2 linked regions of the Ketobacter sp. MCCC 1A13808 genome follow. The protein of the gene in region 2 interacts with the protein of the main gene of each other region in a pairwise test. Links are inferred from orthologs where the notes say so. Each region holds a gene or a part of one and is shown on either strand. Other genes may lie near its edges.

Region 1 (17,503 bases), on a different replicon or contig from region 2:
GTGTGGTTGCGTTCAGTGCATTCATCCGTGGATGAAACCCGCCGCCAGATTGTATACAATCCACTCTCTTCTCAGAGGGAATCACTATGTCAGACAACACACTCAATCCGCAGGAACGGGAACTGTTTCGGGACAATTTCCGTAAGTTTCCCGCCAAAGAGGTCGAACCCCATTATCAGCAGTGGGAGAAAGATGAGATATTCCCCCGCGAGCTGTGGCGATAATGCAGGGCAGTAAATCTACCCGTGGCCTGAATGTGACTGAAACCCTGCGCGAACAATTGCTGCAAGGCGAATTCGCGCCCAACAGCCGGCTACAGGAAACAGCCTTAGCCGAACGTATGCGGGTATCGCGCACACCGATACGGGAAGCATTGCGGGTCCTGGCGCGGGATGGATTGTTGGATTACGAACCTAATTGCGGGTACAGCGTGCGGGAGTTTTCCCTGGAGGATATTCTCAGCGCCTTTCGTGTACGATCGGTTCTTGAAGGCCTGGGATGTCGGCTGATTGCAGAACGGGGAATGTCTGCGGCGCTGGATACCACCCTTAAAACGGCGTTGAGCGATGGCGAGTCGATGCTGGCAAAAGGTGATGTGGCGGCAGCGGATCTGGTGCAATGGCGGGAAATGAATAAATCCTTTCATCTGGCGATTTTACTGGAAACTCAAAATGACTTACTGATCCGCTTTGCCAGGTCGTCGCGCAATATCCCGATCGTGTTTAACGGGTCTTTCAAATGGTATTCCATGCGTGCTTTTCAGCGGGCACAGGACCATCACCTGGCAATTTATATGGCGATGAAGAATCAGCAGGCGGAGCGCGCGGATTTTATGATGCAGGAGCATGTGTTGCATGCCGCGGAGATTCTGAAAACTCATTACAAACCGAATAGTTAATCTGACCCGAAAGGAAGGGAGCATTTTTCAATGAGCGAATCAATTTTTTCAATCAAAGGTAAAGTGGCGTTGGTCACCGGTGGCACCAGCGGCATCGGCTATATGATTGCAGAGGGTTTGGTAAAACACGGTGCCAAAGTGTATGTGGCATCGCGTAAAGCGGATGCTTGTGCGAAAACCGCCGAAGCCTTGTCTGAGTTCGGTGAATGCATCGGGATTGCGGCGGATTTGTCTACGGAACAGGGTTGCCTGGATTTGGTGGCTCAATTGCAGGAACGGGAGCCGAAGCTGCACGTTTTAGTCAACAACGCCGGTGTGACCTGGGGTGCGAAGCTGGAAGAATACCCGGCGGAAGCCTGGGACAAAATCCAGAACCTGAATGTGAAATCCGCCTTTGTGATGACGCAAAAATTATTACCGATGCTGGAAGCGGCCGGCAACGAAGCGGATCCTGCCCGTGTGATTAATATCACCTCGGTGGCCGGACAAGTTACAGCCAGTATGCTCGCCTATGCCTATGGGCCGAGCAAAGCAGCGCTTAATCACTTAACCAAAATTCTGGCCGGAGAACTGGCCGCCCGCTGCATCACCGTAAATGCCATTGCGCCGGGTGTATTCCCCAGCCGTATGACCAAATTTGCGATGAAGGATGAGGCATCGGTGCAAGCGCAGAACGAGGCAGTACCGCTGAAACGAATGGGGCAGCCGCAGGATATGGAAGGGTTAGCTGTTTTTCTGTCATCGCCCGCGTCCGCTTATATTACCGGCAGTGTAATCTGTCTGGACGGCGGTACTTCGGTCAAGTCACCGGAGGTGGTGCAGTAAGCGGTCTTGAATTCAACCGGCATCGGATTGGGCGGCGTGATGAAGATTCTTTTCCCGATACATAATCTCGTCCACTTCCGATACCATCTTATCAATGTTGATAAGCTCCGTTGCACCATATAGGCGGCTGCCGATGCTGGCACTAAGCTCGATATTTTCCAGCTCACCGACACACAAACTGCTAAGCTCGGTACGAATACGCTCGGTGAGTTTTATCAACGCCTGTTGATCCTGTGCCAGCATCACCACCACAAACTCATCGCCTCCGATACGCCCCGCTACATCACTTTCACGCAGGACATTACGCACAGCAGTGGACAGTGCGCAGATCGCTTTGTCACCAATGCGGTGGCCATGCTGATCATTGATGGCTTTCAGGTTATCCAGATCCATATACAGGACACCGACATTTTGATTCAGCCGTTGCGCTAAGCGGATGTGTTTTTCAGCCTGAATAAAAAAACCACGCCGGTTCAGTAATCGGCTCAACTCATCTTTGGTGGACAGTTCCAGTAATTGTAGAAACTGATTGTTCAGCATTAAGTCGGCTTCGACAATATCCCGGAATTGCCAGATCAATTCCTGAAATGCTTTGTTGTAATGGGTGACCGCAAAATCCACCACGCAAATTGCACCAAAACACGAACCATCAGGCCAGTAAATGGGAACCCCCAGATAAGAGTTCACATTGTGATCCTGCACCACTGGATTTTGTTTCCACAACTTGGAGTTGGTAGCGTGGTTCACATAGAGTTGTTCGCAGCTGTTGACGACTGCCTGACTGAACAGAGATTCACTGTGTGCAAATTCTTTTCCCGCCGGGTAGGGATTAATGGGAGAGCTGCTGCTGATGACAATTTGCAGGCCACGCGAAGTGTGCTGAATTATGTAGGCCGCCGGGGCTTCATAAAGTTTAGCGATGAGATCAACGGTGGTTTGCCATTTCTTTTTGGAAATCATCGGATTCTGTTGTTCAAGAATCCACTCGTCACGATTGAACATAGCCGATGATACTTATGGGTAGTTGAATGTACTTTCAGTATAGACAGCGATTTCTGCGATTTGCTTACTGGCGGGATAAAATGTGAAAAAATTACAGAAAGCCGTTAATTCTATAGGGTAATAAACGGGCCCGCGTTGGGAAAAACCAAACGAGCGGTTGCTTAGTGACGCCAAAACATGGGGGTGAAGAGCACCAATAACGTGAATATTTCCAGCCGGCCCAATAGCATGGCGAAACACAAAATCCACTTGGCGGTGTCGCTGATGTTGCCGTAATGCAGAGCAACTTCACCCAGGCCCGGCCCTAAATTGTTCATACACGCTGCCACCGCTGAAAACCCGGTCACAAAGTCCAGACCGGTAGCGAGCATAGATAAAAACAACACGCAGAAACTAATGAGATAGATGCCGAAGAAACCCCATACCGCTTCAATCACCCGATCGGGGACGGCTTTGTTGGATAATTTAATCACCATCACCGCGTTCGGGTGAATCAATCGGCGCATTTCCCGTAAGCCTTGTTTGAACATCAAAAACACGCGAATGGCTTTAATGCCGCCACCGGTGGAACCGGCGCAGGCACCGATAAAGCTGCCCATTAACAGTGCAGTTGCCAGCATCGGATGCCAAGTGGAGAAGTCGGCGATGCCATAACCCGTGGTGGTTGCAATGGACACGGTTTGAAATAGTGCATGACGCAATGAAACCCAGAACTGACTGAATTCACTGGTGATCAGTAAGCCGATAAACACCAGCGCGCTGATCAATAACAGCACCGTAATATAAAAACGTAATTCAGGGTCGGTCAGATAGGTGTCAAGTCTTCGCCGTCGCCAGGCCAGGAAATGCAACCCGAAATTGACACCGGCCAGTAACATAAACACCACGGTGATCATTTCAAGCGCGGCACTGTCGTAATAACCGATGCTGGCGTTGTGGGTTGAAAAGCCGCCAATCGCTACGGTAGAAAAACTGTGGGCAATGGCATCAAATGCACTCATACCACAGAGCCAGTACGCCAAGCCGCAGGCGATGGTGAGAGAAACGTAAATGTACCAGAGGGCTTTTGCGGTTTCGGTGATGCGGGGCGTGAGTTTGTTGTCTTTTATCGGGCCGGGTGCTTCGGCGCGATATAACTGCATGCCCCCGACGCCCAGCATGGGCAGAATGGCTACCGCAAGAACGATTATTCCCATACCGCCGAACCATTGCAGTTGCTGGCGATAAAATAAAACCGATTTTGGCAATGCATCGATATTGGCCACCACGGTTGCCCCGGTGGTGGTTAAGCCGGAAATGGATTCAAACACGGCATCCGTCGGACTCATACCGGGGTGCTCTCCCAACATCAAGGGGATAGCGCCGAAGCAACCCAATACCGTCCAGAACAACACCACGATTACAAAACCATCGCGTACCCGCAATTCCTGTTTCTGGTTCTGCACCGGTAACCAGCACAGCAGGCCGGACACCAAAGTAATGATAAACGCTGACAGGAATTGTTTTTCTCCGCCGTCGTTATACAGCAACGCCACCATCGCCGGTATCAACATGGTGCTGCTATAGACCATTAGCAGCATGCCCAATATGCGAAGAATCACGGCTGGATGCATGGTTAGATTCTCAATTCCCGATTAAAACAATTATTTTGCAGATCGTGATACCTGCTCATCAAAAAAAGGTAATTCCCACCTGGAAAAGCCGTTCCACATCTTGAATCCGGCGTTTATCCACCAGGAACAGCACGACGTGATCATCGGACTCCACCACAATATCATCGTGAGCGATGAGCACCTGATCGTTACGGATAATAGCGCCGATGGTGGTGCCTTCCGGCAGATCAATATCGCCGATGGCTTTGCCTACGACTTTGGAAGATTTTTCGTCACCGTGGGCGATGGCTTCAATGGCTTCCGCCGCACCCCTGCGCAGGGAGTGTACGCTGGCCACATCCCCTCGTCGCACATGAGTCAACAAACTGCCGATGGTGGCTTGCTGTGGCGAAATAGCGATATCAATGTCACCGCCCTGCACCAGATCCACATAGGCCGGGTTGTTGATCAGCGTCATCACCTTACGTGCCCCTAACCGTTTGGCGAGCATCGATGACATTATGTTGGCTTCGTCGTCATTGGTAACGGCAATAAAGATGTCCGTGTCTTCCACGCTTTCTTCGAGTAACAAATCCTGGTCCGAGGCATTCCCACGAATGACAATGGTTTTGTTGAGCTTTTCAGCCAGAAAGGTGCAACGTTCGATGCTGCGTTCAATGATTTTAACCTGATAGCGCCCTTCCAGCGCATCGCACAGGCGCTCACCGATATTGCCGCCGCCTGCGATTATGATTTTTTTGTAGTTGTGTTCCAGCCCGCGTAGTTCACTCATCACCGCCCGGATGTGATTTTTGGCGGCAATAAAGAACACTTCATCGTCGGCTTCTATTACCGTGGTGCCTTCTGGAATAATGGGCCGGTCGCGGCGGAAAATCGCTGCAACCCGAGTATCCACCGAGGGCATATGCTGACGAAGGTAGCGCAGTTCACGTCCCACCAGTGGGCCGTTGAAGTAGGCTTTCACCGCCACCAGTTGCAGCTTTCCTTCGGCAAAATCCAGTACCTGCAGTGCGCCGGGGTGCTCAATTAATCGGGTAATGTGGTTCGTCACCACTTGCTCAGGAGAAATAATGACGTCGATGGGAAACGCTTCATTTCCGAACAAGCCGCTGGCTTTGGAAAGATAACTGGCGGAACGCACGCGGGCGATTTTGGTGGGCGTTCGGTGCAGTGAATAGGCCACCTGGCAGGCGACCATGTTGACTTCATCGCTGTTGGTGACCGCAATCAGCATGTCGGCGTCGTCGGCCCCGGCCTGGCGCAGCACATAGGGAAAGGACGCTTTGCCGGTGATGGTGCGAATATCGTATCGGTCCTGCAATTCGTGCAGGCGCTCGGAATCCGTATCAACAACGGTAATATCGTTATGTTCACTCGCCAGGTTAGCAGCGAGTGTGCCACCGACCTGGCCAGCACCGAGAATTATGATTTTCATATTCGCCCGTCTCGTTCACGTGGTGCCCAATCCTATCATGATAGGCGTTCGTGGTTCAGTGTCCTTGTGCTTCGCGCATCAAATGCGCGTAATAAAATCCGTCGTGTGCTTTTTCGTTGGCAAACAACTGGCGTCCGATACCGGCATCCTGACCCCAATCGGCGTCAATTTTGATTTCGTGAGCGAGCGGTTCATGCGCCAGAAACAGTTGCACCACGCGGTTGTTTTCCTGGGGTAAAGCCGAGCAAGTGGCGTACAACAAACTGCCACCCGGCTTTAATAAGTTAAAGGCAACGTTTAATAAGCGTAATTGAGTCTCAGCCAATTGCCGAATGTCGGCGCGTTTGCGTAGCCACTTAATATCCGGATGACGGCGGATAACCCCGGTGGCTGAGCAGGGTGCATCCAGCAGAATGCGGTCAAAAAGGCCCGCCCCGGCGTTGTATTGTTGCAGATCAGAATGCACCAGGGTGGCCCGCAATTGCAGCCGGGTCAGATTTTCCTGAACCCGTTGCAGGCGTGTGTTGTCCACATCCAGTGCCACCAGTTCCGACAACGCCGGTTGCAGCTCCAGTATATGTCCGGTTTTTCCGCCCGGTGCCGCGCAGGCGTCCAGTATCCGGTCGCCGGGTTGCGGTGCTAACAGCAGTGCGCTTAACTGAGCCGCTTCATCCTGCACCGAAACATGGCCCTCGCTGAATCCCGGCAGTTCCAGTACATCCACCGGTTGTTGCAGATACACGGCACTGTCGGCGAATTCGCCGGCCCGGGCTTTAATCTGTTTTTCATTCAGGCGAGCCAGATAAGCGTCGCGGCTGCCGTGCAATCGATTCACCCGCAGGCACATGGGGCCGGGTTCGTTGTTGGCCTGCAGAATCTTTTCCGCCTGTGCCGGCCAGGCGGACGTAAGTGCATCCACCAGCCATTTCGGGTGCGCAGTGCTAATGGCCAGGTTATCCGGCAATGTGTTTTCCAGGTTGCTTTTGTTGCGTTGTGCCTGGCGCAGCATGCCATTGAGGACTTTCACGGCCCAGGGTTTATTAAGTTGACGGCAGGCTTCCACGGTTTCCGAGATGGCAGCGTGATCCGGCACCCGCAGATAGAGCATCTGATACAGGCCGAGTAATAGTAAGGCATGCAAATCCGCATCCCGGGATTTGAACGGCTGACGGATAAACGGTGTGGCGACTTTATCCAGTCGCGTATACCAGCGGCACACGCCGAAACACAGTTCCTGCAACAGCCCTTGATCCTTGTCTTTCTCCGCTACCGCCGGCAGCAGATCCGATAGCGAGCGGGGATGCAGGTTCTGGCGATTCAGCGGCAGCACCTGCACCAGGATCTGAGCCGCCAGGGCGCGGGTATTAAGGTCGGTTGCCGCGTTACTCAATGCAATTGTTTCCCCGCCACCAGCCAATCCCCTTTCGAATTCAACAAGGCCTCCACGGTCAGGCGTTTACCGCCGCTGAACTGGAGTTCCTGCAAGCGCAATACGCCTTCTCCCGTCGCCACATCGATGCCTTCTTTGCACACGTTCACTAAGGTGCCGGCGGCGGACGTGGTGGTGCCTGCAATCAGTGCGGATTGCCAAACGCGCACCCGCTCACCCTCCAGCTCGGTATGGGCGACGGGCCAGGGATTAAAAGCCCGGATACGGTTATGCAGTTCTGTCGCAGATAACCGCCAATCCAACCTGGCATCATCCTTACTGAGTTTGTGAGCGTAGTTCGCCAGGTCATGAGGCTGCGGTTCAGGTGATAGCTGACCGGTTGCCACGAGATCGAGACAGTGCACCAACGCTTTCGCACCCAGGCCAGCCAGACGGTCGTGCAGGCTGCCACCAGTGTCCTCCGGTTGTATGTGAGTGTTCACTTTAAGCAGCATGTCACCGGTATCGAGCCCCACATCCATCTGCATTATGGTGACACCGGATTCGACGTCACCGGCGGCGATGGCCCGCTGAATCGGGGCAGCACCCCGCCAGCGCGGCAGCAGCGAGGCATGCACGTTGATGCAACCCAGGCGCGGGGTTTCCAGCACCGCTTTCGGCAGCAGTAAGCCGTAAGCCACCACGACCATCAGATCGGCTTTTAAGTCATCCAGTTGCTGCAGGGTTTGCTCTGGTTTGAAATTCAATGGTTGGTACACCGGAATACCCTGTTGCCGGGCCAGGGCTTTGACCGGGCTCGGGGTCAGTTTGCGTCCACGGCCGGCGGGTCGGTCGGGTTGGGTATAACAGGCAATGACCTGATGCGGTGAGTCCAGAATCGCCTGTAGCGAGCTGGCGGCAAAGTCCGGGGTGCCGGCAAATATTATTTTTAACGGGGATGTCACTGGTCGGGTTCCTGTGCTGCGCAGAGGCGTTGGATGAATAAGGGTAAGTTGGCAGAGTGACGCACGTTAGCGTACTCTTACCCGCTCTTTCTGCTCTTTTACCAGCTTTTTCCGGATTCGCTCGCGTTTTAGTTTGGATATGTGGTCAACAAACAGTTTGCCATCCAAGTGATCAAGTTCGTGTTGGATGCAGGTCGAGAGCAGGCCGTCACACTCCATTTCATAGGGGTTCCCGTCGCGATCAAGGGCCTTTAGCAGAATCTTTTCCGCGCGTGTGACGGTTTCGTAGTGACCAGGCACGGACAGACAGCCTTCATCGTAATCCTGTTCGCCTTCCAGGATTTCAAATTCCGGATTGATCAGAATCAGGGGGGAGTCTTTTTCTTCACTGACATCGATTACCACTATGCGTTGGTGCACATTAACCTGTGTCGCCGCCAGGCCGATGCCGGGCGCTTGGTACATCGTCTGCAACATATCGTCGGTCAGTTTGCGTATTTTTTCATCAACTTTTGTGACCGGTTTGGCCTTTGTACGCAGACGAGGGTCAGGAAATTCGAGAATATCCAGTATTGCCATCTTGAGAATGCCACTTTTCTAGTATAACTGTAGATTATGTTGCTAAGATTATGATCATACAGGATTTGCTTTGTCTGTTTATTCCAATGTTGTCTACACTGAAAGGCAAACGTCGCAAAACACGGCACTGTAAAAGCGATTAAAGCGTCTATAGTAAAATGTAGGTCAAAATCGGCGCGCCGATGTTTGCCAGTTCCCGTATGTGAAAATGCGCCTGATAGCAGGCTTTGATAATGATAAAGGGATTCTCACAATGATGAAATCATTTCTCAGGCTGGTCGGTGGCTGTTTGCTCGGTGTCGCCATGCAAGCCTCGGCAGTGGAATTGAAACCGGGGCATCCCGATGTCTACCCGGTGAAGCAGGGAGATACCCTTTGGGACATATCAAATGCGTTCCTTAGTGATCCCTGGTTGTGGCCAGAATTGTGGCAGGTTAATCCGCAGATTGATAATCCCCACCTGATCTATCCTGGCGATCTGATTAAGCTGGTTTACATCGACGGCCAACCGGTTCTGCAAGTTGAACGGGGTCCGATGGTGTTCAAAAAGGGTGACTCCATTAAGTTGACCCCTCAAGTGCGGAGTGAACCCCTGGCATCGGTTATTCCGGCTATTCCCCTAGAACATATCCAAAGTTTCCTCAAAGACAACCGGGTAATGACCGAAGAAGAAATCATGGCGTCCCCTTATATTCTGGCGGGTGACGAGCAGCATATTGTGATGGGGCTGCATGATTATATGTACGCACGGGGTGACTGGTCAGAAGCGCACCAGGTGTATGGCATCTATCGCAAAGGGCAAGCCTATCAGGATCCGAAAACCAAGGAAGTGCTGGGTTTTGCGGCGTTGGATATGGGTATGGCGCGCTACGAAAAACACGAAGACGAAGTGGCGCGGTTCAAAATTACCAACTCCAAAGAGGATATTCGCCCCGGTGATCGCCTGATTCCCACCGAAGAGCGTAAAGTGGATTCCGTGTTCTATCCCAAAGCCCCAAACGGGGAGGTGGATGCCAATATTCTGAGTGTGTTCAGTGGCGTACGGAATGTCAGCCAATACGATGTGGTGGTGATGAATTACGGTGAGCGTGACGGCGCGTTAGTGGGTGATGTGCTGGCGGTTATGAATAAAGGCGAGGTGGTGAAAGACCGCATTACTCAGGAGCTGGTTAAGTTGCCCGACGAACGCCGCGGTATTCTGATGGTATTCCGGACCTTCGATAAAGTCAGCTACGGTCTGATTCTGCGTGCCGAGGCACCGCTGAAAGTGGGTGATACGGTCAAACGTCCCGACTGAGTAGCGTCCGCTCTGGTTTGTTACCAACTGCAAAAAATCCCCCGCTTTGTCGGGGGATTTTTTTATGCCTCCAGACAACACACTTTGCAAGCCCTGCGGTAATTTGACTTAGGTTGATACCCTAACGGGCCAGGGCCGGGAAAGCGGCGCCTGCATCTTAAGTGAGATGGTGGCAGACGGTATCGGGGAATTAAATTTGCCGCTCAACCTGCATCGCCTATACCCTGGGTTTGGTATTGCATTTTTAACGAACGTGATTCCGGTCCTAATTGGCCGGAATCATATGTACATCGCGCTGCGGGAACGGAATGGAAATGTTTGCTGCATCCAATGCCGGTTTAATTTGTTTATTAATTGCGAAGCGTAATGGCCAGTAATGCTCTGTCTTGCACCAGGCCCGTACTGTGAGATTAATAGAGCTGTCACCGTAATCGGTTACGCCCACAAAGGGCGGTGGATCGGCCAATACCCTCTCGTCTTGCTTCATCATATCAATCAGCGCCTTTTCGGCGTCATCGAATTCGGTGTTGTAGCTCACTCCCACCGCCAGATCGATGCGGCGTGTTTCATCCCGTGTGTAGTTCACCAGATTGCCGTTTGCTAGCGGTCCGTTCGGCAATACAACGTGTTTATGATCCTGTGTAATCAGGAAGGTGTAGAACACATCCACTGCCTCTACCGTGCCTTCTTCGCCATTGGCTTTGATATAATCACCGACCTTATAAGGTTTAAATATCAGTATTAAAACCCCGCCTGCAAAATTCGACAGGCTGCCCTGCAATGCTAACCCAACGGCCAGACCGGCGGCACCCAGCATGGCAATAAAGGACGTGGTTTGCACGCCGATCATGGACACAACGGAAATGAGTAAGCAGAATTTGAGTAGCAGAGACAGAATGCTGGAAAGCCATTTACGCAGGGATATATCAAAATCCCGTTTCTCCAGAACGTATTCTATTGCTTTGCTTATTGCGCCGATAATCCATAAGCCGACGATAAGGGTAATCAACGCCAACAGTACTTTCGGCGCGTACAGCATGACCATTTCGGTTGCTTTATCTATGAGTGAGTTAAGGTCTATTCTGTCCAGATCCATCGCGTGCCTCTTTATTTTATTGTCGTTAGTCGTGCCCAGGCTTTAGGCTGTGCCATACTTAGATGCCATGATTATGCAGGGATTGCAATTAGGGTCGCGACCCAAGTATAGGATATCGGTAATGGAACCAACGCAACAAAATCAATCTGCATCGAATTGGCACCGCTGGGTCAAGCGAGGGCTTATTCTTTTGTTGGTTTTTGCGTCAGGTTGGTGGGCTGCGTGGACCTTTCCGGGCTTGCAACCGTACGCAGCCGGATCCAATGTCGGCTCCTCATATAGCGGTGATCAAGCTGTGGAGAATGGCGCGGTATCCGCAAGCAATCAATCCAATAGGCTGCGCCACGGAATAGAGCAAAATCGATTTCAGAGGTTATTGACTGGCAACCGGATTGAAGCGGTTATCGGCTTTTTGGATTCGCTTCCGGCGGACGCTTCTGAAATGGTTTGGGCCGAACCATTGTTACAGCAGCATCTTTTGCATCTGATGCAGAAACAGCAATGGAAAGATCTGGATGCCTGGATCGAGGCATTGTTGCAGATGAACGGAGACAATACCCTATATCAGGATCTTGCCGTGGATTCTGCACTGGTTCGCGGCGACCGTTTGGCCGCGATAACGGAGCTTTTTATCGCTTATGATTCGGCGCTGGGTGAACAGCGTCGGCAAGCATGCAGGCAGCGCATTGACACATTGTTGCTGAATGCGTTTCAAGAGGCGCAGTCAGAAACACCGGACACTTTAAATCAAAATCAGTCGTTGATAGAGCTGCTGCGTTTTGCATTAGAAAAACAGCCGGACTATCCACCGTTTGGTTTAATGATGGCGGATGCGTTAGCGCAGTCCGGAGAATTAAATGAGGCCCTGTATCAGGTGCAGTTGCTCCCGTATAGCGAAGCGCATCAGGCACAGGTGGACGCCAGAATTTTGCAACTGGAACAAGCCATTGCCAACCGCGATCGTAGCCGCAGTGGTATACCCTTGTATCGCAACGCCGACCACTTTGTGGTGAAAGTCGTTTTTGATGGTCGGGTGGAGCTTGAGCTTATGATTGATACCGGCGCCAGTATTACTGCGTTGACGCCTTCCGCCATCGCCCGCTTGCAGGGGGGCACTAATCTCATCGATACGGGGCAACGTTTACAGGTGCATACCGCCAACGGTCAAGTGGCGGCATCGCTGTTCACAATTGATTCCATGCAGATTGAAGATCAGGTGCAACACGACGTTAATATTATCGAAGTAAACCTGAGTAACGATGAAGTGGATGGTTTGCTGGGTATGAACTTTCTGGGTCGGTATGCCTTCTCGATTGATCAGAATATGGCACGGCTGTACCTGGCCGAAAGCCGGGTAAACGGGCGTTAGCCCGGCCCGGAATAGGAACGGCGGTTACAGTTCGTTAACAGTTAACAGTATCTGTAACAGCGGCGTGTAAATTCATATCATCGTCTATACTGAGATTTGCATAGTTGATTTGCCTCAGAGTATATGTCGAATACATTCACATCACCGGTCATTGCTGCGTCCAACCCTTTGGTGGACACCTATATAGCTCTTTCAAAGTCGGAGCTAATTTGGAAAGCGAACCTGAACAGTGCCTTAAGTCATATTGCCCGTACTTGTGCCGGTGTGATGGATGTAGAGCGCGTTAGTGTTTGGCAGTTGAATAGCAGCCAAACCGAGTTAGTTTGCCTGTGTCTGTTTCAGGGTGACGGTAATGCAATTGAGCAAGGTGTGGTGTTGGCCTCAAGTGAATACCCCCGTTATTTTAGCGCGTTGGCAGCGGAGCGTGTAATTGACGCGAACCAGGCGCAAACGGATTCCCGTACCAATGAGTTCAGCGATGCTTACCTGCGACCGCTGGACATTCAATCTATGTTGGACGCCACATTGCGGTCGGAAGGGCATACCCAAGGCGTCTTGTGTTTTGAGCAGCAGGTGCGCCATCGCGACTGGAGTGATGAAGAGAAAATATTTGCTGCCTCGATAGCCGATATGATCTCGCAGCTGATGATGCTGAATTCCTATCGTGACCGGGAATTGCGTTTTCGCACCTTGTTTGAAGGCACGCTGGATGCTGTGATGGTGATCCGCGATTTTGAAATTTGCGAGTGCAACCCTTCGATGTTGACGATGTTCGGCTCCTCCCGTGAACAACTGATGGACTCGTCACTGTCAAAGTTGTCGCCACTGTCGCAGCCGGATGGGCGACATTCCGAGCACCAGATTGAAACCAGAATCAAAGCCGCACTGAACGGCACCCGGCAGCAATTTGAATGGAATTTTCATCGCATGGATGGAACCTCGTTTCATGCCGAAGTGGGTTTAAACTTTTTGCAGCTCGGGGATATGAAATGCGTATTGGGTACGATTCGGGATGTCAGCGACCGCAAGCAGGCAGAAGCCGCGTTGGTCGAATCGCAAAAACAGTTGGCTTTTCGAACCAGTCACGATGCCTTAACCGAATTACCGAATCGCGATTCTTTGCATGAGAACGGCGCCAGTCTGTTGATCGATGCAAAGCGGTCCGGACAAAACGTCGCTGTACTATTGCTGGATCTGAATCGGTTTAAAGACGTCAACGATACCCTGGGGCATCGGATTGGCGATTTTATTTTGCAGAAGGTGGCGCGCAGATTGCTGACGGCGTTGCAGAAAAGCAATACCAAATCCCAGTTATATCGTCTGGGTGGTGACGAGTTCGCCGTGATCCAATACGGCATCGTCGATCAGCAATCGATAATGGCGTTGGTCAGCACGGTCAACAAAGAGCTGAAGATGCCGATGGAAGTCGAGGGCATGTTTCTTGAAATGGGTGCGAGCATTGGCGTTGCTCTGTATCCGGAGCACGGGGATTCCAGCCATGCTTTGCTGCGTTGCGCAGATGTGGCGATGTATCACGCCAAGACCCACGGTGAAACCTGCAGTTTTTACAGTAACGAACTGGATTCTCACAGCACCCGCCGGTTAACCATGCTGGCTGATCTGGGTACGGCCATTCGTGAAAACCAGCTGCAACTTTATTACCAACCCCGTATCGATATTAAAACCGGCGCCTGTAACGGCTGCGAAGCACTGTTACGATGGGATCATCCGCTGCACGGCATGGTGCCGCCGGCGGATTTTATTCCGTTGGCAGAAATGACGGAAATTATACATCCACTGAGTTTGTGGGTGCTGACTTCGGCCATGAAACAAATTCGTAGCTGGATGGACCAGGGCAAGGAGATTGCGATTGCGGTGAACCTGTCAGCGCGAAATCTGATAGACATCCATTGCCCATCGCAAGTAAAAAGCCTGCTTGAAGAATTCGACGTACCCCATCGCTTACTTGAAATTGAAATTACCGAAAGCGCATTGATTACCGACCCACATCGCGCCATGCAAGTGGTGGAGGAATTTCATAAGTTGGGTATTCATCTGGCCATTGATGATTTCGGTACCGGATATTCGTCCATGAGTTACCTGAAGCGATTGCCGATCCAAACACTGAAAATTGATCGTTCATTCGTGAAAGATATGTTGTCAGATGATGCCGATGCGGTAATCGTTCGTTCCACCATCGGGCTGGCCCACAGCTTCGGTTTGAATGTGGTGGCTGAAGGGGTGGAAGATGAGCCGACCCTGATGGTGCTGCGTAATCTGCAATGCGAACAGGCGCAAGGCTACCATATTTGTCGACCGGTTCCCGTTGCTGACTTTGATGCCTGGTACGACGCCCGTCTGAATTAAGAATTTTCTGTGAATTTTTTAAGTTGATACTGTCTGTATAGCATCATTCGGGACTTGATTTGCGTGAAGGATCACCATGTTTCTAGAAGAGCTACCTTATTGGCTTGCGCTATGGCGCATTAAAGGCATCGGCTCCAGCCATTTCCGTCTTATTACTGAACGTTTTGGCAGCATGCTGACGTTTTTCTCACAAACACCGGACCAATTACGGTTGATGGGTTTCAAACAGGCCCAGTGCGCCCAAATTACCGGTTTTCAGGCGGGCACGGAGCGGCGTCTCGGTGCTGGAGTCAGTGCAGACCTGGACTGGCAGGACGCCAGCAACCAGCATCATATTCTGACCTGGGCCAGTGACGATTACCCGCCTTTGTTGCGTGAAATCGCCGGTGCCCCGCCGGTGCTGTTTGTCCGCGGCGACGTGGCGAGCCTGACAATGCCGCAGATTGCGATTGTCGGCAGTCGCCATTGCAGTCGCAAAGGGCGCAAATTGGCAGAGGATTTTGCGGAGTGTTTTTCCGCCCATGGTTTTATCACCACCAGTGGGCTGGCGTTGGGCATCGACGCTGCAGCGCACACCGGCGCCCTCAAAAGTGGTGGTCAGACCATTGCGGTTTTAGCCCATGGGCTCGACACTCTTTACCCTGCGCGCAACAGGGTATTGGGCGAGGGTATACCCGCTCAGGGGGCGCTGGTGTCCGAATTTCCCATCGGCGTGCAACCGCGCCCTGAGTTCTTCCCCCGTCGAAACCGTATTATCAGCGGGCTCAGTCTGGGTGTGCTGGTGGTGGAGGCGGCGCTCAAAAGCGGTTCATTGATTACGGCTAATGAGGCGGTCGATCAGGGACGGGAAGTGTTTGCGATTCCGGGTTCAATACACGATCCGCTGGTAAAAGGCTGCCATGCGCTGATCCGCAACGGTGCCAAGCTGGTGGAAACCGCAGACCAGATCGTAGAAGAGCTGATGCCATTATTAGGTTATGTTCATCAACAGAGTCTTTTTCCTCTGCAAGCAGACGAAATGGCTCATAAGTTCGATAAAAGTTCACCAGAAGGCCGCTTGTTGGCCGCACTGCAATTCGATGCTGCCAATGTGGACCAACTTGTCGGTCTCACCGGGATGTCGGTAGCGGATGTCAATTCTACCCTGATTATGTTGGAGCTGGAGGGGGTAGTGGCGCAGGAACAAGGCGGTTATAGCCGCATCTGACTTGCAACCGGACGCCAGCTGCGGTAACTTCGCCGCCTCATTTCCATACCATAACCGTAGCGGCATTTATAGTGAGGTTCCATTATGTCTAAGCCCTTTGTAGCCATCCTGATGGGATCGGATTCCGACCTTCCCCAAGTCGAACCAGCCCTTGATACATTAACCAAGCTCAAAATCGGGTTCGAAGTGAAGGTGACGTCCGCTCACCGAACTCCTCAAATCACCCATGATTACGTTAAAGACGCCGATAAGCGCGGTTGTAGCGTGTTTATTTGTGCTGCCGGCATGGCTGCTCACTTGGCGGGTGCGGTTGCCGCAGCCACGGTTAAGCCGGTGATCGGTATCCCCATTAATGCTTCAATGAACGGCCTGGATTCCTTGTTGTCTACCGTACAAATGCCTGGCGGCATACCGGTTGCGACGGTGGCGATCGGCAAGGCCGGTGCGAAAAATGCCGCCTATCTGGCCGGGCAGATGATGTCACTGGCGGACGCGGATTTGGCACAGCGTCTGAAAGACGATCGTGCGGCAAACGCCCGCGCAGTACAGGAAAAAGACGCAGCACTGCAGGCGCGCCTGGCTCAGAAAGACTGAGTAATCACTCATGTTGGCTTTGCGTCATCGGCTAGGAGCGGTTAATGCATTGGCTCAGGGGGAAGTGATCGCTTACCCCACCGAGTCGGTGTTCGGTTACGGATGCGATCCGTTCAACCCCATAGCGGTACAACGCTTGCTGACACTAAAGCAGCGCCCGGTGGAAAAAGGCTTGATTCTGGTGGCAGCAAATTGTCAGCAGATCGAGCCTTTACTCCGATCGCTTAGTGCCGATCAGCGACACCGTCTGGATGCCGACTGGCCCGGCCCGGTGACCTGGCTGATCCCGGACCCGGAGCAGCTGATCCCCGCCTGGATCAAGGGTTCCTTCTCATCAGTGGCAGTGAGAGTAAGTGCTCACCCGCTAGTGCAGTCCTTATGTCAAGCCTGGGGAGGTCCGATCGTTTCCAGTAGCGCGAATCAAAGTGGCAGGCCACCGGCCAAAAGTGAATACTCACTTTTACGGGCTCGGCGGCAGACCGGAATCGGTGCAGACTATATTGTACCGGGAGCCACTCAACGCAGATCAAAGCCGAGTGAAATCAAAGATTTACAAAGCGGCCGTATTATAAGGGCAGCTTGAACCAGGGCGTCGCCGGGGGCCAAGGGAATTCTATGAGCACAATAGATTTAGACGCAGTTAAGAATTACCTACTGGCGTTGCAGGACGATATTTGCGCCCAGCTAAGTGAAGAAGAGACCGGCGCTTTTGCCTTCCGGGAAGACACCTGGGATCGTGAAGAGGGGGGTGGCGGCCGCTCTCGGGTGCTTGAGAATGGTGATACCTTCGAGAAGGCCGGTGTCAATTTCTCGCATGTGTTTGGTGCCGGCCTACCGGAATCGGCGACAGCTCATCGACCGGAGTTAGCCGGGCGTAACTTTCAGGC
Region 2 (9,074 bases):
CCGCAGCGATGCGCCCTGGCTATTCGATGCCATTAAATAATCTTTAAATTATTAGTTACAGGTGTACAGGTTCAATGTCTAAGAAAATTCTGATTTTGCCCGGCGATGGTATCGGTCCCGAAATTATGGAACAGGCCGTTGCCGTGCTCAATTACCTGAACCAAGCAGATAACCTCGGGCTGGAGCTGGAACAGGCCCTGGTGGGTGGTGCTGCGATTGATGCTACCGGTGGACCGCTTCCGACGGAAACCCTTGCGATGGCCAAGGCAGCGGATGCAATTCTGTTCGGTGCCATAGGCGGTCCGCAATGGGAGTCGCTGGATATGGCTATCCGGCCGGAAAAAGGCCTGTTGGGCTTACGCTCCAATCTGGAATTGTTCGGTAATCTAAGGCCCGCAATACTTTATCCCCAGTTAGTCGAAGCCTCCAGCCTAAAGCCTGATCTGGTATCTGGCCTGGATATTGTGATAGTGCGTGAACTCACCGGTGGGATTTACTTTGGTCAACCTCGCGGAATCCGTACGTTGGAGAATGGCGAACGGCAGGGTTTCAACACCTACGTCTATTCCGAGTCGGAAATAAAACGCATAGGGCGGCTCGCATTTGAGACCGCCATGAAACGCAACAAAAAACTGTGCAGTGTTGATAAGGCCAATGTGCTTGAAGTGACCGAGCTTTGGCGTGAGGTCATTACCGATCTCGGCAAAGAGTATCCTGAGGTGGAGCTAAGTCACATGTATGTGGATAACGCAGCCATGCAGCTAATCAGGGCACCAAAACAGTTTGATGTTATCGTTACCGGCAATATGTTCGGCGATATACTGTCCGACGCGGCGGCCATGTTGACCGGATCCATCGGTATGCTGCCCTCAGCATCCCTGGACCAAAACAGCAAGGGCATGTACGAGCCCTGTCACGGTTCTGCGCCGGATATTGCCGGAAAAGGCTTGGCTAACCCCTTAGCAACGTTGTTATCCGCTGCTATGATGCTGCGCTACTCACTTAATTTGGACGCTGCTGCAGTTCGTATAGAACAGGCAGTAAATACGGTGCTTGAGCAAGGTTACCGGACCGCCGATATTGCAACCGGGACGGACCAGAAGGTGAGCACAGCAGAAATGGGGGCCGCAGTACTCAACGCTCTCAACGCACAAAATTGATTTTAAGAGTAAGTAAACCATGACTAAAACTTATGATGTAGCTGTCGTTGGCGCCACCGGTGCTGTCGGCGAGACAATGATCCGGGTTCTTGAAGAACGAAATTTTCCGGTGGGTACTTTATATGCGCTGGCCAGCGAGCGCTCGGAAGGGAAAGTCGTTCAGTTCAAAGGCAAGAATGTGCGGGTGCAAAACCTGGCGAACTTTGATTTCTCCAAAGTACAAATTGGCTTGTTCTCTGCGGGTGGTTCCATCTCTGCAGAGTTTGCGCCGAAAGCGGCGGCGGCCGGGTGTGTTGTTATCGACAATACCTCACACTATCGCTATGAAGACGATATTCCGTTGGTCGTACCGGAAGTGAATCCGGAGAAAATTGCGCAATACAAAACCCGCGGCATTATTGCCAACCCAAATTGCTCGACCATCCAGATGATGGTTGCGCTGAAGCCGATATACGATGCAGTCGGCATTGAACGCATTAATGTGGCAACCTATCAGGCGGTTTCCGGTACCGGAAAAGAAGCCATCGAGGAACTGGCGGTCCAGACACGTAATCTGTTGAACGGACAAGCCGCAACGGCGAGCGTGTATCCAAAGCAAATAGCGTTCAACGCGTTGCCGCAAATCGATGTGTTTCAGGAAAACGGTTACACCAAAGAAGAAATGAAAATGGTGTGGGAGACGAAAAAAATTCTGGGGGATGACGCCATCCAGGTCAACCCGACTTGCGTTCGTATTCCGGTGTTCTATGGTCATTCAGAGGCCGTGCATATTGAAACCCGCGATAAGATTTCGGCGGCGGCGGTGCGTGAACTGTTAGAAAAGGCACCCGGCGTGCAGGTGATGGATGCGCTCGAAGCGGGCGGCTATCCTACAGCGGTAACGGAAGCGACTGATAATGATGAAACTTTTGTCGGCCGCATACGGGAAGATATTTCTCATCCCAGAGGCATCGATATGTGGGTTGTAGCGGACAATGTTCGCAAAGGTGCTGCAACAAATAGTGTTCAGATTGCCGAAAAGTTGATAAAAGACTACATATAATTGATACTTACCTCCATCTTGTCAGGTTGGTTCTAGTTTAATCAGCTAACTCCGTCACGATTATTCGAGAATTTGCCTGACAACCATAAATTGAAAGCTATCCTTATTAGGGGGTAGCTTCTGATTTTGCAGGGCTCTCCTAAGCTTGTTATAAAGTAAGCTGTGAAACAAATTTCATAAAATCAATAGGATGGCTATGCTGTCCAGTGGTCGAATTGAGCAAAGGATTAGATGAATGGTTCGTAAACTTGCCGCTGCAATGCTTGGTGTCGGTGTCTTTATTCCCGGATTGGCAAACGCACTGGGTTTGGGTGAAATCAAACTCAATTCTGCTCTGAGTGAACCCCTGGATGCAGAAATCGAATTAGTGCAGGTTCGGGAGCTCACCTCGACAGAAATTTTACCTACGCTGGCCAACGAAAACGATTTTGCCAATTCTCACATTGAGCGTTATCACTTTCTCACGGATCTGAAGTTCAAAGTGGTCGTGAACGAAAAGGGCAAATCGGTCATCCGGATCAGTTCCAGCAAACCGGTTAAAGAACCTTTCCTGAATTTTCTAGTAGAAGTGAACTGGCCTGCAGGCCGCTTGTTGAGAGAATACACGCTCCTGCTGGACCCGCCTGTTTATAGCTCTCAAACAGCGGCGCCGGTCACGCAGCCAACCCGCGCAGCGACCGCCACTAAATCAGTACCAAGTTACGAAGCGGCAGACCAACAGCAAACCTACAGCAGCGGCACCTACGCGCAAAATTCTTCCGGCGGTTCCCCCCAGGTAGAAACCCACACCATTGGCAGCAATGACAGTTTGTGGGCAATTGCCACTGATATGAAGCCATCGGATAAAGTCAATATTCAGCAAACCATGATGGCGATCCAGCGAATCAACCCGGACGCCTTCATCGACAACAACATTAACCTGCTTAAGAAAGGCCAGGTGTTGCGTGCCCCCACGGAAGAGGAGGCGATGTCGCTCACAAGCCGGGAAGCCATTGCTATGGCTGGAGAGCAAAACCGTTTGTGGCGCGAAAAGCTGGCCAACCGAGGTATTACAACAGAGGCAGATACCCGGCAAGTCGATCTGAGTGGACGCAGTGTGACCCGGGAGCAGGAGCCTGCCCCCTCCGATGAATCTGCGCGACTAAAACTGGTTTCAGGTGCTGATGGCGGTGCCGGGTCAGGGCAAAGCGGAAGCGGAACAGCCGAAAATGGCAACCTGCGTAACGATCTTGCCGTGGCTGAAGAAAATATTGATAAGTTCAAGCTGGAAAAAGAAGAACTTCAGCTGCGCGTGAATGATTTGGAAGATCAGCTGGACACTTCAGAAAAGGTACTCACGCTCAAAGACGAACAAATTGCTGCGCTGCAAGCCAAGCTGCGGGAGCTTGAGCAACAGCAAGCGGCAGAAGCGGCAGAAGCCGATGCTGACACCGGTGTCGAAACACCCCCTATGGTCGTCGACGACGCCATGGAACCGGTACCAGAAGAAATTATTGAAGAAGAGGTAGTGACCGAAGAGGAAGTTGATTACAACTACCAGGACGAAGTCGTTGCCGACGCGGATACCTCTGAAGAAGAGCAGGATTCCGCTACAGCGGAACCCGAAGTTGAACCCGAGTCCGAAGAGATTTCGGCCGTGGGCGTAATAATGGAGGAGCCTGCTGAGCAGCAACCCCAACCGATTCCTGAACCGGTTGCGGAAAACCCGGGTATTTTGCAACAACTAATGCAAAACCCGCTTTATCTGGCTGCCGGTGGTGGCGCCATCGTACTGTTAATTTTGCTCGGTTTGATTGCACTGCGTAAAAAGCAGGGTGATGACGAGTTGGAAGAGGACATGGTCGAAGACTTCCAGCTGCCGGACTCGCAAGACGACGCCATGTTGCAGTTGGATTCAGTGGATCTGGATTCGGATGATGATTTTGAAGAGGCAGTGGAGGCCAGCGCCGATGAAGAAACGGTGGCTCAAACCAGCGATGTAATCGGCGAAGCTGATATTTATATTGCCTATGGTCGATTCCCGCAGGCCATCGAAATGCTGGAGAATGCTGCGGTTAAAGAGCCTAACAGATCGGATATCCGGCTTAAGCTATGTGAAGTTTGCGCTGAAGCGAACGAGCCTGACACCTTTATGACGCACTACGCTGCGATCCAATCGCTCGGAGATGCTTCTGACCTGGCAAAAGCGAACGAATTAAAAGCGAAAATTAATCTGGATGATGGCGCGCCCATTGCGGAAGAAACCGATTCGTTTGAATCGTTCGATTCCGATTTATCCGGTTCCGACTTTGAAGCTTCGGACTTTGAAACTTCCGACTTTGAAACTTCAGAGTTTGATCGTCCGGTTTCTGATGTGCAGGACGACGATGACACCGTTATTCTGTCGGCGCCGGACCTGGCAGAGTCTTCAGCTCCTGATGCGCCGGATTCTTTCGATTTTGATATCAGTGAATCTGACGCGCCAAACGATGTAACCGCAGAGTCCGAAACCGATCTTGACTTTGATTTGGATGAGCTTAGAGACGCCGATTCAGCGCTTGACTCTGATGCCGCATCCACCACTACCGACGAAGTTGCTGGTCTCGATTTCGATCTGAATCTTGAATTAGAGGACGAGGCTAATTCAGCATCGGAGTTGCCTGTAGCCGACGCGACGGACGACACCACAATGGATTTCGATACCGATTTCTCATTGGATGATGTGCCGGACTCCGGCAGTAATGAGGAAACTCCTCCGTTGGATAGCAGCCTGGAGTTTGACGGTTCTGGTAGCCTGGACGAGGTGCCGGACGCAACGGCTCCCGAAACGCCGCTAGCGGGTGATGACTCTGCAATGGATTTCGATCTGGATTTTGACAGTTCGGAATCTGCACCCGAAGTACCCACGGTTGAGCCTGATTCGCTGTTGGATTCCTTTGAAGCACCCGCAGACGCAGATGACGACGAGCCTCTGATCGACTCGCAATCGGCTGCGCAGCTTGCAGACGAATTGGATTTGGATCTCGACGGAGACTTTTTGTCCACCAGCTCAACTGATAGTGTGGTGACCGAGTCTGATGACTTTGGGGCAGATGATTTTGTCGATGAGCTGCCGGCGTCTTCTGATACATCGGGCCTGGAATTGCCGCCTGCGGCCAATGACATGGCTGACTCCGGAGACGACCTGGATTTCCTGTCCGACGAAGACGAAGCTTCTACCAAGCTCGATCTGGCCCGTGCCTATATTGATATGGGTGATAGAGAGGGTGCAAAGGATATTCTTGACGAGGTGATGATTGAAGGTAATGACAGTCAGAAGCAAGAGGCGAAGGACCTTCTCATTCGCCTGGAGTCTTGATCCTAAACATCAGAAAACGTAACATCCGCAAAAGAGGGCCCAACCGGCCCTCTTTTTTTATTCCACCGATTATGTACAGCCTGTTCAGGATTATGTGAGAAATAAGACATGAGAGTGGCCATGGGTGTGGAGTACGATGGCAGTCACTTTCATGGCTGGCAGCGTCAGAAGCACCAAACAGAAACAGTCCAGGAGAAACTGGAAACGGCGCTGAGTAAAGTGGCCAATCATCCGGTCAGGGTAATTTGTGCCGGCCGAACTGATACCGGAGTCCATGGCGTCGGTCAGGTGGTTCATTTTGATACCGAGGCTGTTCGAAGTGATAAAGGCTGGGTATTCGGCTGTAATACTCAGCTGCCCGATAGTGTCTCCGTGCGTTGGGCAAAGCCGGTTTCTAATGAATTCCATGCGCGCTTCTCTGCACAGGCCAGAAGCTATCGCTACGTCATTTTTAACGATCCCCTGCGACCGGCGCTGGGCATCAACCATCTGACCTGGCAATATTTGCCTCTGGATGCCGAGAGAATGCACCACACCGCGCAGATCCTGGTCGGCAAACACGACTTCAGCTCTTTCCAGGCGCAAGGCTGTCAGGCGAAATCCCCGGTCCGTACGGTGCATCATCTGAATATTCGGACCAAAGGTTCATTAGTCATTATGGACATCAAAGCGAATGCGTTTTTGCAGCATATGGTGAGGAACGTTGCCGGGGTGTTGATGGCCGTTGGTAGTGGTAAGCAACCGGTGAGTTGGGTTGAGGAAGTATTAAATCATCGCAACCGTACGTTGGGTGGCGTCACTGCGTCTCCAGCGGGGCTTTATTTTATGAACGTGGATTATCCTGCAGAACACCAAATCCCGCTTCATCGTGTGGATATCCCCTCTATGCCCCTTTAAATCGGCTGAGATAGGCAGTTGTTTCCTGTTGGCAAGATGCCGAAACCCGACAGGAATCTGGTAAACTGCGGGCCCATTGCCCTGGAGTTTGATTGTGCGCACCCGAGTTAAAATTTGTGGAATTACTAATCTGGACGATGCTCTGGCCGCCGCGCAGGCGGGTGCCGACGCCATTGGCCTGGTTTTCTACCCGCAAAGCCCCCGCAATGTCTCTATTGAGCAGGCTCGCCAGATTGTCACTGCGCTGCCTGCTTTCACCAGCTCAGTGGGTCTGTTCGTCAACGCAGAGCCGTCATTCATAAGCAGCGTCTTGCAGCAGGTACCGCTGGATTTACTGCAGTTTCATGGCGATGAGCCGGAGCCCGAATGCAGCGGATATGGGCGTCCTTATATCAAGGCCATTCGCATGCAGGAAGGGGTGGATCTGGTCCACCTTTGCCAGACTTTCGGCAGCAGTCGTGGTATTCTTTTGGACACTTTTGTGGCAGGTAAGGCCGGTGGTACTGGCCAGGTTTTTGACTGGTCACGAGTCCCTCCGCAACTTCCGAAGCCGATTATCCTGGCCGGAGGTTTAGACCCCTCAAATATTGCCAAGGCAGTGACTAACGTGCGGCCTTGGGCAGTAGATGTTAGTGGCGGGGTAGAACTGGTTGTCGGGCAGGGTAAAGAGCAAATTATCAAGAAAGGTAAAAAAGATGCGGAACGGATCCGCAGCTTTATTGAAGGAGTAAACAGTGTCTCAAACTGAGCGTGATATTCTTAATACGCCGGATGCGGAAGGCAAATTCGGCCCCTATGGCGGCCGCTTCGTATCTGAAACTTTAATGTACGCCCTGGATGAACTGGAACAGATCTATAACAAGCTGTCCAAAGATCCAGATTTTCAGGCTGCGTTTGATAAAGATCTGGCTCATTATGTGGGCCGACCTTCGCCTTTATATCATGCCGAGCGATGGTCGCAACGGGTGGGTGGAGCGCAAATCTATCTCAAACGTGAAGACTTGAATCACACCGGTGCCCATAAAGTGAATAACACCATTGGCCAAGCGCTTCTGGCCAAGTACACGGGCAAACGACGGGTTATTGCTGAAACCGGCGCAGGTCAACACGGGGTAGCAACTGCGACAGTTGCAGCACGTTTAGGGCTGGAGTGTGAAGTATTCATGGGCGCTGAAGATATTCAGCGTCAATCACTTAACGTATACCGCATGAAGCTGCTGGGTGCGAAGGTGACCGCCGTTACTTCGGGAACCAAAACCCTGAAGGACGCCATGAACGAAGCCATGCGTGATTGGGTTACCAATGTAGACGACACCTTTTATATTATCGGTACGGTAGCAGGTCCCCACCCCTATCCGCAGCTGGTTCGAGATTTTCAATGCGTGATTGGCCGTGAAGCCAGAGTTCAATGCCAGGCCCAGGCTGGGAAATTGCCCGACGCGCTGGTCGCTTGTGTGGGCGGTGGTTCTAATGCCATCGGTTTGTTTCACCCTTTTCTGGCGGATGAGAGTGTGCAAATGTACGGCGTCGAAGCAGGCGGGCTGGGTTTGGCCAGCGGTGATCACGCCGCTCCCTTATGTGCCGGTCGCCCGGGGGTATTGCATGGCAACCGGACTTATCTGATGGAAGACGACGCGGGTCAGATTTTGCCGACGCACTCCGTTTCTGCCGGTTTGGATTATCCTGGTGTGGGCCCTGAACATGCCTGGTTAAAAGATTGCGGTCGGGTCAAATATGTAGCCATTAATGACGACGAAGCGCTGGCCGCGTTCCGCAGTCTGACCCGGATTGAGGGGATTATGCCTGCCTTGGAATCCAGCCATGCCGTAGCCTATGCCGAAAAGCTGGCGGCAACAATGTCAACCGATGAGATTGTCATAGTGAACCTGTCAGGACGAGGCGATAAAGACATTCTTACAGTCGCAGAACTCGACGGGATTACCTTGTGAAGGTAGCTAAGAGGAGAGATTCATGAGCCGTATCAAGGCTTGCCTTCAGAATTTGAAGCAACAGAATAAAAAAGCACTGATTCCGTTTATTACCGCCGGTGATCCTAATTTGAAAGCCACTGTTCCGCTGATGCTTCAATTAGTGGAGAGCGGCGCAGATATAATTGAGCTGGGCGTTCCGTTTTCTGATCCGATGGCCGATGGCCCCGTGATCCAGTTAGCGGATGAGCGGGCGTTAGAGCAGGGCACAACAATCACGCATGTGCTGGAAATGGTAGCCGAGTTCCGAGCCAGCAACCAGACCACGCCCGTTGTGCTGATGGGGTATCTCAACCCGATTGAAGTCACAGGTTACGAAACCTTCGCGGAGGCAGCAGCAGCAGCAGGTGTGGACGGTCTTATTACCGTGGATCTGCCTGTGGAAGCCGCTGCCGGTCCGGTGGAGATCTTCGACAAAGCCGGAATTGAAAGTATATTTCTGATTGCCCCGACGACCAGTGACAAACGTATTGCCAAGATCGCCGCGATGGGGCGGGGCTACTTATATTACGTTTCCTTGAAAGGGGTAACCGGTGCCGGAAACCTGGATGTGGACGCGGTTAATCAGAAACTGGAAACAATTCGTAAAATAACCGATTTGCCCATTGCGGTCGGCTTTGGTATCAAGGATGCAGAAACGGCTAGATCAA

What was found.
Region 1: the proteins of FT643_RS09990 (region 2) and def interact in binary tests that used the Escherichia coli proteins (3 or more experiments, as listed by UniProt). The link is inferred for Ketobacter sp. MCCC 1A13808 from one-to-one orthologs.

What each region holds. Positions count from the first base shown.
Region 1 is NZ_VRKW01000014.1:47,644-65,146, forward strand. The notes cover bases 6,931-9,703. They hold def (peptide deformylase), read right to left. Parts: upstream 8,687-9,703; coding sequence 8,174-8,686; downstream 6,931-8,173. Other genes in these bases: rsmB (16S rRNA (cytosine(967)-C(5))-methyltransferase RsmB), read right to left, coding at 6,931-7,163; fmt (methionyl-tRNA formyltransferase), read right to left, coding at 7,160-8,107; FT643_RS19300 (LysM peptidoglycan-binding domain-containing protein), read left to right, coding at 8,940-9,703. In the rest of the region: FT643_RS19255 (acyl-CoA dehydrogenase family protein), read left to right, coding at 87-224; FT643_RS19260 (GntR family transcriptional regulator), read left to right, coding at 224-898; FT643_RS19265 (SDR family oxidoreductase), read left to right, coding at 929-1,723; FT643_RS19270 (sensor domain-containing diguanylate cyclase), read right to left, coding at 1,736-2,725; FT643_RS19275 (TrkH family potassium uptake protein), read right to left, coding at 2,887-4,338; Trk system potassium transporter TrkA, read right to left, coding at 4,397-5,773; more of rsmB, read right to left, coding at 5,829-6,930; more of FT643_RS19300, read left to right, coding at 9,704-9,983; FT643_RS19305 (mechanosensitive ion channel family protein), read right to left, coding at 10,249-11,079; FT643_RS19310 (retropepsin-like aspartic protease), read left to right, coding at 11,201-12,448; FT643_RS19315 (putative bifunctional diguanylate cyclase/phosphodiesterase), read left to right, coding at 12,572-14,815; DNA-processing protein DprA, read left to right, coding at 14,892-16,022; purE (5-(carboxyamino)imidazole ribonucleotide mutase), read left to right, coding at 16,107-16,616; FT643_RS19330 (Sua5/YciO/YrdC/YwlC family protein), read left to right, coding at 16,627-17,199; hemF (oxygen-dependent coproporphyrinogen oxidase), read left to right, coding at 17,232-17,503. UniProt on the Escherichia coli protein: Removes the formyl group from the N-terminal Met of newly synthesized proteins. Requires at least a dipeptide for an efficient rate of reaction. N-terminal L-methionine is a prerequisite for activity but the enzyme has broad specificity at other positions.
Region 2 is NZ_VRKW01000004.1:88,881-97,954, reverse strand. What follows is about bases 375-3,190. They hold FT643_RS09990 (aspartate-semialdehyde dehydrogenase), read left to right. Parts: upstream 375-1,179; coding sequence 1,180-2,202; downstream 2,203-3,190. Other genes in these bases: FT643_RS09985 (FimV/HubP family polar landmark protein), read left to right, coding at 2,438-3,190; leuB (3-isopropylmalate dehydrogenase), read left to right, coding at 375-1,160. Outside these bases: leuD (3-isopropylmalate dehydratase small subunit), read left to right, coding at 1-40; more of leuB, read left to right, coding at 75-374; more of FT643_RS09985, read left to right, coding at 3,191-5,539; tRNA pseudouridine(38-40) synthase TruA, read left to right, coding at 5,648-6,436; FT643_RS09975 (phosphoribosylanthranilate isomerase), read left to right, coding at 6,528-7,184; trpB (tryptophan synthase subunit beta), read left to right, coding at 7,171-8,385; trpA (tryptophan synthase subunit alpha), read left to right, coding at 8,408-9,074.